Regions from separate parts of the Janthinobacterium sp. 35 genome, predicted to be linked through region 1. Evidence: predicted binding sites of a transcription regulator. Region 1 holds the regulator's gene; the other holds the start of a gene.

Evidence for each region. The regulator FliA, encoded in region 1, starts transcription of late flagellar genes. The targets are predictions, from matches to a motif close to CTAAAGTTTNNNNNNNNNNNGCCGNTA.
Region 2: a site for FliA is predicted at 3,379-3,405, ahead of CLU93_RS05695 (flagellar protein FliT). Genes of this name have one in related genera too.

Annotation. Positions count from the first base shown of each region.
Region 1 covers NZ_PEFN01000001.1:3,930,848-3,938,224, reverse strand. Annotated here, with positions in the region: gene flgA (flagellar basal body P-ring formation chaperone FlgA) at 1-143, shown strand, start outside; gene flgM (flagellar biosynthesis anti-sigma factor FlgM) at 254-562, shown strand; gene CLU93_RS17515 (flagella synthesis protein FlgN) at 571-1,038, shown strand; gene CLU93_RS17510 (hypothetical protein) at 1,087-1,944, opposite strand; gene CLU93_RS17505 (translation initiation factor Sui1) at 2,018-2,380, opposite strand; gene motD (flagellar motor protein MotD) at 2,430-3,218, opposite strand; gene CLU93_RS17495 (flagellar motor protein) at 3,224-3,970, opposite strand; gene CLU93_RS17490 (RNA polymerase sigma factor FliA) at 3,952-4,683, opposite strand; gene CLU93_RS17485 (MinD/ParA family ATP-binding protein) at 4,728-5,591, opposite strand; gene flhF (flagellar biosynthesis protein FlhF) at 5,584-6,912, opposite strand; gene flhA (flagellar biosynthesis protein FlhA) at 7,254-7,377, opposite strand, start outside.
Region 2 covers NZ_PEFN01000001.1:1,255,770-1,263,146, reverse strand. Annotated here, with positions in the region: gene fumC (class II fumarate hydratase) at 1-1,323, opposite strand, end outside; gene CLU93_RS05700 (type IV pilus assembly protein FimV) at 1,496-2,611, shown strand; gene CLU93_RS05695 (flagellar protein FliT) at 3,039-3,290, opposite strand; gene CLU93_RS05690 (HDOD domain-containing protein) at 3,515-4,342, opposite strand; gene CLU93_RS28530 (hypothetical protein) at 4,495-4,638, shown strand; gene CLU93_RS05685 (M13 family metallopeptidase N-terminal domain-containing protein) at 4,628-5,083, shown strand; gene CLU93_RS28525 (hypothetical protein) at 5,028-5,231, shown strand; gene CLU93_RS05680 (class I SAM-dependent methyltransferase) at 5,299-5,949, shown strand; gene CLU93_RS05675 (CsbD family protein) at 6,114-6,299, shown strand; gene CLU93_RS05670 (S9 family peptidase) at 6,377-7,377, opposite strand, start outside.

The DNA of each region.
Region 1 (7,377 bases):
GTGGCAACGGCTTCCAGGTGGCATCAGAAGGACGCGCCATCGGCAGCGCCGGCGATGGCCAGACGGTGCAGGTACGCACGCAGAGCGGCCAGCAGATCAGCGGCGTGGCGCGCGCGGGTGGCATGGTGGAGGTCGCCTTTTAACGCGAATAGATAGCGATATTGTAGTCTGGCGCACTAAAGTTCCTGGATAAGATGCCGATAAGATGTCATATCCCGGAGTTTTTTGACTTCGACCAGACGAGGATCACGCTGTGAAAATTACCGATAACACCATTAAAAGCAATCCCGGCCTGCCGGTGGCGCCCGCGAATACCTCCGGCGCCCGGAATGCCGAGAAAGCCCAGGCAACACCGACGACGTCGGACAATGTACGCCTGTCGCCACAAGGACAGGCATTAGCGGCCAGTGCAACTGCCGGCAGCGGCGCCGTGTTCGACACGAAAAAAGTCGAACGCATCAAACTGGCGATCGCCGACGGCCAGTTCCAGGTCAACTCTGAAAAAGTGGCGGACGGTCTCCTCGACACAGTCAAGGACTTGCTGCACTCACGAAATAGATAGGTTCCCTCATGCAATCAGTGACTCCGTTTTCCAGCCTGCGCGACGAGCAACAGCTCATGACCACATTGCTGGCATTGATGAAAGAAGAACAGCGGCATCTGGTTGCGGCTGACATCGATGCAATCACGGAGCTCACGGTGCGCAAGACGGCACTCGTCGGACAATTGAGCCAGTTGGCGGCGCAACGCCACCAGGCGCTGGCGGCAGCCGGTTTCACGGCCGCCGAAGCGGGCATGGAAGACTGGCTGGCCGGCGCCAGCGAAGCCGAAGCGGCGCCCCTGTGGAACGCCCTGCTCGACACCACGCGCGAAGCGAAAGAACAGAACCGGCTCAACAGCATGCTGGTCAACAAGCACATGCTGCACACGCAAGGCGCCCTGAACGCCATGCGCCCCACGGCCCAGAGCGGCAATTTCTACGGCCCCAGCGGCCAACCGATGACCAACACGGCCAGCCGGCGCGTCGTCATCGGTTAATTCTCCCTCGTTACCAGCACCCCGGCAAGGCGCAGCCGCCTTGCCAGCTCAACCGTGCACGGGACGCCCCGTGTGCTGGCGAAATTTCGCCGCGATGGCTTGCCCCTTCGCTGCGGCGGCGGCCTGCTGCGCCGGGGTCAGCTCATCCCGCAGCCAGTGCCAGTATTCATCCTGATACGGATTGGTGACGCCGGGCGCGAGGATGTCGTCGTAGACGAGGCGCAGGGCCAGCAGGTAGCCATACGCTTGCGGCGCATCTTTCTGCACCACCTCGCCATCGCGCAGGTAGGCCATCATCAGGGTAGCCACGCTGGAGAGCTCGGCTTCATCCGCCTGCGCCGTCAGCTGGGCGATGGCTTGCCGCTTCCATGCCTGCACCAGCGGATCGTCGGGACGGTTGCGCAGCGCGCTGCGGTCGCCGAACGGCCCTTCCGACAGGAACAGGGTGGCCGCGCCCGGCACGCCCGCCTTGGCGGCAGCGGCCAGGTAGCCGAGGCGGTCCTCGCGCTGGCGCTGCGTCAGGCCCGCGCACAGCTGCTGCTGGGCGGCTTTTTCTGCCGCCGTCATCTCGCGTCCCAGCTCGAATTCCAGCCCCGGCAAGCGGCTCTCGCGCTGGAAGACGATGCAGTCGTCGAGCAGGTTGTAGGCCGCATACGCATCTTCCGCCCTGCCGCTGGCGGCCAGGCGTTCGAGCCGCTGCGCCAGGGAAACGACAACGGGCGCTTCAGCCGCAGGGACGGAAGCATCGATATGCAAATACGATTCCAGGCTGCGCCCCGCTGGTGCACTGGCGGCAGCGATCGCCACAGATTGCGGCGCGCCGCCGTCGGGTGCGGACCAGTACGCCAGCGCCAGTGCTGCCGCAATGGCAGCGGCGATGGCGATACTGGTGAATTTGACGTTCATGGTGAGGATGCGCGTGGATGGGAAGCGCACGTTACCACAGGCGCACGGCAGCGGGCCGCACGCCTCGGCACGCTCAACCGCCGGCTTTTTTCGCCTGGTGCCCCAGCTTGGCCAGCGCGGCCACGATGGTGTCCACGTGGTCGCCCTGCACCTCGATCACGCCATCCTTGACGGTACCGCCCGAGCCGCACTGCGTGCGCAGCTGCTTGCCCAGCAGGGCCAGCGCGATGGCGTCCAGCGCCAGGCCTTTTACCACGCTGACGCTCTTGCCGCCGCGACCCTTGGTCTGGCGCGACACGCGTACCACGCCATCGCCAGCCGGCGCCGCCTTGGCTTGTGCCTTGCACGCGCATTGCGCCAGCGGCTGGCGGCAGGCGGGACACATGCGGCCCGTTTCGGTGGAATACACGAGACCGCCCAGGGAACTGCTTTTCATGATGGAGAGATAAAAAGGGAGAAGGTGCGATTGTACCAAGCGCCGGGGTTCAGTTGGCGGGAGCCGGAGCAGGTGCGACGGGCGGCGTCGGCACTTCCGTCACCGTCTCGGGGATGCCCGACAAAATCGTCACGGCGACCCTGCGGTTGCGCGCGCGCCCTTCCGGCGTTTCGTTCGGCGCCACGGGGATGTTGTCGGCGTGGCCCACGGCCGTCAGGCGCGACGCTTGCACGCCGCTGGCGATGAACAGGCGCACCACGGCGCTGGCGCGCGCGGCCGATAATTCCCAGTTCGAGGCAAAGGTCGAATTGCTGATCGGCTGCACGTCCGTATGCCCTTCCACCTGCACCGCGTGGGGGTCGTCCTTGAGCAGCACGGCCACGGCGCGCAGCGCCTGGTCCGACTCCATCGTCAGCCCTGCGGCGCCCGGGTCGAACAGCACGCTGGCATTGATTTCCACGCTCACGCCGCGGCTCGTCTGCGTCACCCGCACCTTGCCTTCCTTGACCAGCGGCGCCAGGGTGGACGTCAGGTCCTGCGCCAGGCGCGTCATGTGTTCGCGCTCGCGGCGGATGGCTTCCGTGCGGCGTTTCAGGGCGGGGTTCGGCAGCGCAATGGCTTGCGGCGCTTCCATGATGATGGGCGGCGCGCCCTTTTCCAGGCTGAAGGCCTGGCCGATGGCATTCTGGAAGACGCGGTATTTGCCTTCGTTGACTTGCGAAATCGCATACATGACGACGAAAAAGGCGAACAGCAAGGTGATGAAGTCGGCGTACGAGATCAGCCAGCGGTCCTGGTTATCCGGTTCCTCGTCATACTTCCTGCGCGCGCGCCGCATCATGCTCAGTGCTCGTGCAGCAGGCTGGCCACGCGCTCTTCGATGATGCGCGTGTGGTCGCCCGTGGCGATGTCGTACAGCACGGCGGCCGTGATTTCATACTGCAGCACGCGGCGCGAGACGATGGCCTTGAGCTTGTTCGCCACCGGCAGGAACAGCAGATTGGCCAGGCCGACGCCATAAATGGTCGAGACAAACGCCACGGCAATGCCGCTACCCAATTTGCTCGGGTCGGTGAGGTTTTCCATCACGTGGATCAGGCCCAGCACGGCGCCCAGGATGCCGATGGTGGGCGAATAGCCGGCCGCCGATTCCCACACCTTGACGGCCTGGCGTTCGGCCATTTCATAGGCGGAGATTTCCACGTCGAGCAGCTGGCGCAGCTTGTCGGGCGCGATGCCATCGACGATCATGCGCAAGCCCTTGGCATTGAAGCGGTCGGCCGTGTTTTCCATCAGGCGTTCGAGCGCCAGCGGGCCGTCGCGGCGCGCCGTCAAGCTCCATTGCCCGATGTCGCGCGCCAGCGCGGCACGCGTGTCGGCTGGCGGCAGGAAGACCCAGCGCAGCATTTCCAGGCCGCGCACGAAAGTGCGCAGCCGCGTTTGCAGCAGCACGGCGCCGAAGGTACCAATGACCACGATGGCAAAGGCGGCCGGCTGCAGCAGGGAGGCCATCTTACCGCCTTCCAGTGCCTGGCCGACCAAGAGGCCGGCCAGCGCCAGCGCCAGCCCGATTACGCTGGACCAGTCCACGCCAGCTCCCTCAAGGTTGCGCGCAGGCGCGCGACGGCCTGGGTATGCAGCTGCGAGACGCGCGATTCGGATACACCCATCACCGCGCCGATCTCCTTCAGGTTCAGCTCTTCTTCGTAGTACAGGCCCATGAGCATTTTCTCGCGTGGCGGCAGCGCGTCGATGGCATCGATCACGGATTGCCGGAAATCGGTATCGAGCAGGGACCGCAAGGGGTCGCTGTCCTCGTCCACGCAATGGCGGTCGAGAAAGCTGTCATTGCCGTCCGGGTCATGAAAGTCTTCGTAGTACAGCAACTGGTGGCCGCCGCCGTCGCCCAGCATTTCCTGGTAATCGACGAGCGACATTTTCAGCAATTTCGCCACTTCCGACTCCGTCGGCGGGTGTCCGAGGCGCTGCTGCAAGATGCTCATCGCCTCTTCGATCTTGCGCATGTTCTGGCGCATGCTGCGCGGCAGCCAGTCGCTGGTGCGCAATTCGTCGAGCATGGCGCCGCGGATACGCAGCACGGCATACGTCTCGAACTGCGCGCCATGCGTCTCTTCATAGCGGCTGATGGCGTCGAGCAGGCCGATCATGCCCGCCTGGATCAGGTCATCGACCTCGACCGAAGGCGGCAATTTCGCCTTCATATGGTGCGCCAGACGCTTCACCAGCGGAATGTGCTCCGTCAGCAAATAGTCCTTGTTCGATTTCCCTTTGACCGTGTACATAGGCTGCTTATTGTTTTAACTGCTATCGTGTGCTGATGATGGATTCAGACGCTGAACTGGTGCGGGCTCCCCGTCTGGTACAAGGTGCCACCGAGCACCGGCGCCGCCGAACGGGCCAGCCGCTCGGCCAGTCCGCGAAACGCCACCGAGGCTCCCGCCAGCGGAAAGGCATCGACCACGCTGCGGCCCAGACGCGCCGCGCGGTGCAGATACTCATCGGCAGGCACCGATCCCATCGAGGTCAGTTTCACGGCCAGGTAGCGGCTCGCCGCCTGCGCCATATTATCGTATACCACTTTTGCCTCGGATTCGGAAGCGCCGGTGACGAGAATGCCGAACGGACGGCGTCCCAGCTCCTGGCTCAGGCGCTTGATCAGGCAGTACGCCGCCTTGATCGAGGTGGCGCTGGTCGACACTTGCACCACGATATCGGACGAGGCCATCAGCGGCACGGGGAAGCAATCGCCCGCGTCGGCGACGACGCCGTCGACCAACACGATGCCGCTCTGGCGCGCCAGCACCTCGAAGGTCTTGCCCAGGCGGCGCAGTTCTTCCGCACCCGCATAGTCCATGCTGTCCATCAGGTGGTTGCGCGCGCCCAGGCTGGCCACGCCGAAGCCTTGCGGCACCTGGTGGATGACCTGGTTCAGGGCGCACTGCTGGCGCGCCACGTCGCGCAGGCTGGCGCCGTGCGCCAGTCCCAGGCGCGCGGCGACGCCGTCGCTGCCGCCGCTGGCGTCGAGCAGCAGCACGTCATTGCCGCCGTAGACCAGCGAAGCGCCCAGGTTGACCAGCATGGCGCCCTTGTCGTCCTGCGGCGTGGCCGATAAAAATGTCATCACGCGCGGCTGCGGACCAGCCAGCATGCGGCGCAAGCCTTCGGCCTGGTCGAAATCGAAATTAGCCAAGGCGCACCCCGCGCGCTTCATTGTTGCGGGCGGCCGCTTGCGCCATCAGGAGCGGCAGTTCGGCATCGGAAAACTGCGTCGCCGCCGCATCGCGCTTGAGCTTGAAGGCGCGGTCGATCAGGTAGCCGCGGTCGGCCAGGTACAGGTCTTCCGGCACGCGCTGGCCATTCGACACATAAAACAGATTGAGTTTCTGGCGGATCACCACGTCGAGCACATTGCCGATCGAGGCCGCTTCATCGAGCTTGGTCATGATGCAGCCGGCCAGGCCGCTGCCCTGGTAGGCGCGCACCACTTCGTTCAAGGTTTCCTGCGTCGCCGTGGAGTTCAGGCACAGCAAACGTTTCACGTCGGCGCCCGCGCCCGACAGCATGGCCACCTGCTCCGTCACCATCTGGTCGCGCTGGCTCACGCCCACCGTATCGATCAGCACCGTGTGCTTGTTCTTCAATTCTTTCAGGGCGATGCGCAAGTCCGCTTCATCCTTCACCGAATGCACCATCACGCCGAGGATCTTGCCGTAGATGCGCAACTGTTCGTGCGCGCCGATACGATAGGCGTCCGTGGTAATCAGGGCCAGCTTTTCCGGGCCGTGGCGCATCACGCAGCGGGCCGCCAGCTTGGCCGTGCTGGTGGTCTTGCCGACACCGGTCGGGCCGACCAGCGCAAACACGCCGCCCTGCTCCAGCATGGCGTCTTCATTGGCGACGGTATTCAGGTTACGGCTGAGGACGGTCTTGATCCAGCGCATGCTTTGCGCGCCATCGAGGCCGGCGGGCAGCTTATCGATCAGGTAGCGCGCCAGGCTGGCCGAGAAACCGGCGGCCAGCATTTCGCGCAGCACCACGGCTTTTTGCGGCTCGCGCTGCTGCGTCGAGCCCCACGAGATTTCCGCCAGCTGGGTTTCCATCATGCCGCGCATGGCGCGGATTTCATTCATCATGCCGCTCATCTCGGCGGCGGCGTTCTCTTTGACGTGCGCCAGCGCGCTGGCCATCATCTGCTGCATGCGGGCCATGTCCACTGGCTCGCCGGCTGCCTGGCGCGGTGCGGCAGGACGTGGCGCAGCCGGGCGCTGGGCCGGGGCGGCCGGACGCTGCGGCGTGGCGAACTGGGTCTGCAACTGGGGACGGGGCTGGGACATTTCGGACGCGGCCGGCGGCGACGCCAGCGAAGCGGCATCGTCATTGGCCAGCGCGAGGATTTCCACCACGCCATCGGCCTGGCGGTTCGACAGGATCACGGCATCGGGGCCCAGCGCTTCGCGCACCTTGCGCAGCGCATCGCGCGACGAGGCACCCGTAAATTTCTTCACATTCATGACCGGCCTCCCAAGGCGGGGGGGGCGCAATATAGGCTGAACTGTGTGACCATCGTCGACTCCTGTTGCTTGGGTGCTGTCTTCCACATGGACACAGATCACCCGGACAGTTTCCATTATTAGCGATGCTTGGAGGAAATGATCGAAGGAACAGGACGGGAAAGTACCCGTTATTCAATTTGCCAGCAGGAAATTGATGAAAAAATAAGCAAAAAGGTGACAGGGATTGTCATCAGGTGATCAACATCCCCCATTCAAAACCCCAAGGCGGCAACTGGGGTCGAACCCTGAGGGTTCGACCCCGGCCCTTCGCTTAGGGTTTGCGGTCTTAGCAAAGCCGACTATTGCGCCCCCACCAGCGCCGTGACGCGGATGGTCTTGGTTTCCGGCACTTCCGCATGCGACAGTACCTTCAGCTGCGGCAAGGCGCGGCGCAGGAAGCGCGACAGCAAGGCGCGCAGCGGC
Region 2 (7,377 bases), 2.7 Mb from region 1:
CAGGGCCAGCGCCGCTTGCTTCAGGGTCGTGCCTTCATGCTGGGCCTGCTTGGCGATTTGCGCCGCCTTGTCGTAGCCGATGTGGGGCGCCAGCGCCGTGACCAGCATCAGGGAGCGCTCCATCAGCTCGGCGATGCGTACACGGTTCGGCGCGATGCCGTGCGCGCAATGCGCGTCGAAACTGCGCATGCCGTCGCCCAGCAGGCGCGCGCTTTGCAGGAAGTTGTGCGCAATCAAGGGCTTGAAGACGTTCAGCTCGAAATTACCCGAGGCGCCACCCACCGTGATGGCGACGTCGTTGCCGAACACCTGGCAGCACAGCATGGTCAGTGCTTCGCACTGGGTGGGATTGACCTTGCCCGGCATGATGGAACTGCCCGGCTCGTTTTCGGGGATGGTGATTTCACCGAGGCCGGAACGGGGGCCGGACGCCATCCAGCGTACGTCGTTGGCGATTTTCATCAGCGCCGTGGCCAGGGTTTTCAGCGCGCCATGGGCGGCGACGAGCGCATCGTGGGCGGCCAAGGCAGCAAACTTGTTGCTGGCCGTCTCGAACGGCTGGCCCGTCAGGCGTGCCAGTTCTAGCGCGATGCGGCCGGCAAATTCCACGTGGGCATTCAAGCCCGTGCCCACGGCCGTGCCGCCGGCGGCCAGTTGCAGCAGCGGCGGCAACGCTGCCGTGATGATGTGCTCGGCAAAGTCCAGCTGCGCCACATAGCCGGAAAATTCCTGGCCCAGGGTCAAGGGCGTGGCATCCTGCAAATGCGTGCGGCCGATCTTGACGATGTCGGCAAACTCGGTGGCCTTCGCGTCGAGCGTGGCGCGCAGTTGGCGCAGCGGCGGCAAGACCGTGTTGGCGACGCTCAGGGCGGCCGCCACATGGATGGCAGTGGGAAAGATGTCGTTCGAGGACTGGCCCAGGTTGACGTCGTCGTTCGGGTGCAGCAGGCGCGCGTCCCCCCGCAAGCCGCCGATCAGTTCGGAACCGCGGTTGGCCAGCACTTCATTCATGTTCATATTGCTTTGGGTGCCAGAGCCCGTTTGCCAGACGGCCAGCGGGAATTCCGCGTCATGCTTGCCGGCCAGCACTTCGTCGGCCGCCTGCGTGATGGCGATGGCCTTCTTGCCATCCAATAGGCCCAGGTCCAGGTTGACGTGGGCGGCCGCGCGCTTGACGGTGGCCAGGGCGGCGATCAGTTCAGGCGGCATCTTTTCCGTGGAGATATGGAAGTGCTCAAGCGAGCGCTGCGTTTGCGCTCCCCAAAGCCGGTCGGCGGGTACGTCGATCGGGCCGAAACTGTCGCGTTCGATTCTGCTACTCATGGCATCCCTTTCATCGATGGAGGTGGATCGAGTGTACTCCAGACGTCAAAAAGACACAGGATGATGCTGTATTGCATCATTTTTACCTTGGCCCATCTATATTTTTGCGATTTCCTGCCGTTAAAGACAGACGAGTTCCCCTTATCTATCTTGTTATCAAAGCGATCAGTCCATGCAAAGCAGCATTGTCCCCCGTTGGTCCCTGATCGCGTGCGCCGCCGCCAGCCTGGTCTTGCCGCCCGTGATGGCGGCCGAACTGGGCGAGATGGCGGTGCTGTCGCATGTGGGGCAGCCCTTGCTGGCCGAGATCGAACTGACGGCCCTGACTCCAGAAGAGGCCGGCGGCGTGGCCGTGCGCCTGGCCTCGCCCGATGTGTACCGGGGCGGCGGCATCGGCATGGACCCGGCCTTGCAAACCTTGACGATCAGCCCGCTGGAACGCGGTGGGCGGCAGTATGTGCGCGTGGCTACCCGGCAAGCGATTCAGGCGGGCCATGTACATTTGTATTTGTTATTGGGTAATGGTAGTGGCGCCGTCGTGCGTCTCGGTACGCTGTGGCTGACGCCGGCACCGCCCGTCGCCGCTGCCAGTGCGCCGGTCAGGCCCGCCATTCCGGCGCCCTTGCCTGTGCCGCTGCCGCGCGTTGCGCCCGGCGCGCCGCCGCCCGATGCCGCCGCGCTGGCAGCGCGCGCGCGGGCCGAGGGACTGGTGCGTCCGGCGCGCGTGTTCGTGCCGCCGCCTGCCGTGCCTGCGCCGACTGCTCCCGCGCTGCGTCCGCCGCCGCCGCTGCGCCGCGCCAGGGCGCCCGTCGCCGCTTGCGCGCCCCAGGTGGATGCTGGGCAGGCGCAAGCGTGCGTGGCGCTGGATGAGAAAAATGCGGCCCTGAATGACAAGCTCGGTGAATTGGAAGGCAAGATCGGCGCCTTGCAAAAGGCGCTGGCTCAGCCCGTCACCGCCGCCGCTGCGCCGGCCGCCGTGCCGGCCGAGGCGCAGGCGCCGCATGCCAAGCCCAAGCCTCTGCACGCGGCGCCAGCCGCTGACAAGGAAAAGAAAACGGGCGGCAACGGCTTGCTGTGGCTCGGTATCGGCACCCTGGCCTTCCTGCTGTTGACGGCGCTTATCGTGTATGTCGTGCGCAAGCGCAGGCAAGCGGCGGGGCCGGGCGCGCCGTCGAAGTACTGGGTCCTGCTGCGCAAGCCGTTCGGCCGCAAGAAAGAGGTGCCGGTACTGACGGAGGCGGCGGAGGGGGACGTGGCCGAAGCGGAAGCGGAGCCGTTTTCGCGTTAGTGCTGCTGCAAGGCCGCGCTAAAAATTTGATATAAAAAAAGATATTCAAAAAAGACAGAAAGTGCCTGTGTATGGTGTTGCCTATTTTTCAAAGATGGTGATATGATTAACTCAGTGGACTTGCTCTACGACAAAACAGCCCCAGCCTGTCGCAGTCACCAACGATAGTGTGGCGCGGCAAACAGGTGTAGCGTTGCATAAACGCCTGGGACTGGAAGCGGTTTGCGATGCCGACGATGTGCTCGCGAACGCCGGATGCAACCGGCAGCGAGGCGACGCCAGGAGATACCTGGGGTTCGCCTTCCAAATTTCCCCTCCTTGCTTTTTGAGTGCCGCAGATGGCGCGCTCCTTGGCACGGCGGCAGACGTAAAAAAAGCACCCTCGGGTGCTTTTATCGTTTCTGGCATGGCAAGCTTGCATATTGAATTACATGCGAGCGTGCGATCCTGGCATGGAATTCGACAGCTGCGTCATCCACGGTTCCGTGATGGCGCGGATTTCGCGGTCATTCGCCAGGATTTGCTTGAGCAAGTCGATCTTGCGCAGGCGCGAGGCGCCGGCCTGGGCAGGCATGCTGCCCGTCAAGGTCGCGCTGGCGGCGCTGGCGCACTGGTTTTCCAGGGTATCGAGGCCATCCCAGTCGCTCGAACGTGCGGCCACGACCATTTTGTTGGTCATTCCTGCAATATTTTCATACATCGAGAGAACGTCGTTGGAGGTCATGAGCACACCCGTAACTAGTGAATGGATTACCGCTTGTCCAGATTAGCGGCAGGTTCAGCGGGAACTTTAGGGTGTTTTTGAAAAAAAAGTAAAAATAATGTGCATGGTTTTGGCTGGCCGCCGGAATCGCCCGCCAAACCCGCATGGATGCTGGGGGGATGATTCCGGCCGCGATCGGTTTATTTGACGAGTTCTTCCAGTCCCGCGCTCAGTTCGGCAGGCGGCGGCATCCTGTCCACCAGCACGGACGGCGGCAAACCGAGCGCTTCAGCCACTTCATTCGGGTAGCAGGCGATGATTTCTTCCGTGCTCAACGCATTTTCCTCAACGCGCGCGCGCCAGGAGGCCAGGTGCACGATGGCGGCCAGGCGGTTCAAGGGCGCCTTGGCCAACGGATCGGGAAAGGCGGCGATGGCATCGGCAAAGGTGGCAGGGAACTTCCAGCGGCGCGTCAGTTCGGCGCCCACTTGCGCATAGTCATAGCCCAGCGACACGCGTTCCGCATCGAGCCGGCGCGCATCGAGCGGCGGCGCGATCTTGTCGAGCTGCATGGCTTGCTCGGGCATGGCGGCATGGATCACCAGTTGTCCGATCGCATGCATCATGCCGACGGTGAACGCCAGGTCCTGGTTGTCGCCCGTCTGTCTGGCGATCCAGCGGGCCGACACGGCGCTGTGCAGGCTGTAGCGCCAGAACTGCGGCAGATTCAGGCCGGGCACGGTCTTGTAGCCGCTGACCAGGCCCGAGCTGATGACGAGGGTGCGCACGGTCACAAAACCGAGCATCAGCACGGCGTCTTCCACCGTGCCGACGCTGCGCGAGACGTGGTAATAGGCCGAGTTGGCCAGCCGCAGCAGCTTGGCGCTCAGCACCGGGTCCGCTCCCAGCTGGCGCGCGATGTCTTCGGTGGCAATGGCGGGGTTGTCGAAACTGCGCACCAGTTCATTGACGATCTTCGGGGCGACAGGCAGGGCGTGGGGTTGCTGGAACAGCGCTTCCAGTTGCATGGCAATCTCCTTTGGCGTACACGCGGCACGGGGTCGTTCAACTATAAGCTGATTTTTTGTCCGCATGCAAGAAAGTTTGGAGGCGGTTTTCTGACCCCCAAAAGGCAGGATTTCAGGCTATGATTTTGCTTGTTTTCAGTGAAAGGATCGCCATGCACGGTTTGCGTTTCCCCTGGTCCCGCACGCCAGTCCAGGCTGCCATCGTCCTCGCCCTGGCCGGCGCCTCGCTGGCCGGTTTGCCGGCCCAGGCCCGCCGGCGCCACTGCCGCTGTCCCCGTCAAAGTCTTGCCTGGTGACGACTTCTATGACTACGTGAATGGCGACTGGCTGCGCGGCACGCAGATTCCCGCCGACCGCAGCAGCTGGGGCTCGTTCGCCATCCTCGCCAACGCGACCAACGAGCGCATCATCGGCCTCGTCGACGGCCTGGCGGCTGCGCCGCAGGCGGAGGCATCCGCGCGCCAGGTTAGCGATTTTTACCGTTCCTGGATGGATGAAGCGGCTATCGAAGCGAAAGGCTGGGCGCCGATCAAGCCACTATTGAGCAAGATCAATGGCATACGCGACCAGGCGGGCCTGGCCCGCGCGCTGGGCGAGAGCTTGCGCACGGGCTACCAGGCGCATATCGCCGCCACGCTCCGGCAGGCCGGCTACAGCGATGCGGCGGGCCGCGCCGCGCGCGTGTTTGCGCTGGAGCAGGGAGATTGCCGCCAGTCACGCCAGCCGCGAAGATTCGGCTGATGTGGTCAAGGGCAATAACGCGTGGCGCGCGGCGACGCTCGGCTGCGCCGCCACCGTGCGCAACCTCGACGCCTGGTATCGGGCTTTCGACGTCCAGCCGGGGCAGCAGCTGTACCTGGCGCCGCAACAGCGTGTGCGCGCCTGGTAGACATGAGCGCTGCCGGACGGGGAGCCGGCCGGCAGCGTAAAATGCGCCCATCGATGACAGGAGCGCCATGAAGCCGACCCCGCAGCAAGATCAGCAAGACCCCATCCACGCCATCACGGGGCGCACCCTGGCCCATTACGATGCCAGCGCCGAGCAGTTTTTCGAAGGCACGCGCGACCACGATGTCAGCCAGAACATCGCCGCGCTGCTGGCCGCCATCGACAGGCCGGCGCCGTTGGCGATCCTCGACCTCGGTTGCGGCCCCGGCCGCGACCTGAAGGCGTTCACGGCCATGGGCCACCACGCCACGGGCGTCGATGGCTGTCCCCGCTTCGTCGAGATGGCGCGCGCCTACAGCGGCTGCACCGTATGGCAGCAGGATTTCGTCGACCTCGATTTACCTGCAGGGCACTTCGACGGCGTGTTCGCGAATGCCGTGCTGTTCCATGTGCCCAGCGCCGCCTTGCCCGGCGTGCTGCGCGCCCTGTACTCCTGCCTGAAGCCCGGTGGCGTACTGTTCAGCTCGAACCCGCGCGGGCAGAACCAGGAAGGCTGGAATGGCGCGCGCTATGGCAGCTACCACGACGAAGCGACGTGGGCCGCGTACGTGCAGGCCGCCGGTTTTACCCTGGTCGAGCAGTACTACCGCCCGCCCGGCTTGCCGCGCGACCAGCAGCCGTGGCTGGCCACCGTCTGGCGCAAGGATTTGACGGCCTGATCGACGATGTTGGCACTGTGTTAGGAACCGTACAGAGCCTTTGATCGCCACTGCGTACTATGGACACATCGACACGCAGCAAGCAGTTTGCAACAGCGTGTGAGCCGCAGTACCGGCCCTAGCGGGCTGGACAACAGATGTACCAACTACAGTGAGGATCCATCATGAACAAAGATCAAGTCGAAGGTAAACTGAAGGAAGTCGGCGGTAAAATCCAGGAAGCCGCTGGCAAAGTCGTCGGCAACGAAGAACAGCAAGCCAAGGGCCTGGCAAACCAGGTCGAAGGCAAAGTGCAGAAGAAAGTTGGCGATGTGAAAGACGCGGTGGAAACCATCACGCGCAAGCCTTAATTCTGGCAGCACGAATGTAAAAAAACCGCCGCCTGTTGCAAGACAGGCGGCGGTTTTTTATTGGATGCAGCGCAAGCTTACTGTGCTGGTTTCATCAGGTTCTGCTTGAAGAACATCTCGATTTTCTTGTACACGTGGCGCTGGCCCGCGCGCGACGAGATGCCGTGCTTGGCGCCCGGATACGTCATCAGGTCGAACTGCACGCCGCGGTTCACCAGCGCGTCGATCAGGCGCGTGCTGTTGCTGAACAAGACGTTGTCGTCGGCCATGCCGTGCACCAGCAGCAGCGGCGACTTCAAGCCGTCGAGGTGGGCGAACACCGTGCTGGCCTTGTAGCCATCCACGTTTTCCTTCGGCATGCCGAGGAATTGCTCCGTGTAGTGGGTGTCGTACAGCGACCAGTCGGTCACGGGCGCCACCGAGACGCCCATGGCGATCTTGTCGGATGCTGCGGACAGCAGACGCAGGGTCATGAAGCCGCCGTAGCTCCAGCCGAATACGCCGATGCGTTTCGCGTCAACGAAGCTTTGCTTGCCCAGCCAGTCGATGCCGACCAGTTGATCGGCCACTTCGGCGGCACCGAGGTTGTGATAGATGGCGTCCGTGAAGGCGCGCTCGCGGCGCGAGGAACCCCGGTTATCGAGGCGGAAGACGACAAAGCCCTGCTGCGCCATGTACTGGTCGAAGTTGTTGCCCCAGCGGCGCGCCACGTGCTGCGAATGCGGGCCGCCATACGTCGACAGGTAGACGGGATAGCGTTTGGTCGCGTCGAAGTTCGACGGCTTGACGATCGAATAGTGCAAGGTCTGGCCATCGTTGGCTTTCAGGGTGCCATATTCCGTCGGCAGGTGGTCGGCCTTGTACTTGAAATACGGGTGGCTGGCGTTGAGCGCGTTTTCTTCCAGCCAGCCCACCATGGCGCCGTCCGGGCGGCGGATGCTCACCTGCGGCGGCGTGGCCGGGTCGGAATACGTGTCGACGAACACTTCGCCATTGCGCGAGAACGTCGTGTCGTGCCAGCCATCGGCTTTCGTCACGCGCTGCGGCTTGTCGGCCGTGCTGCCATCGAGGGCCAGGG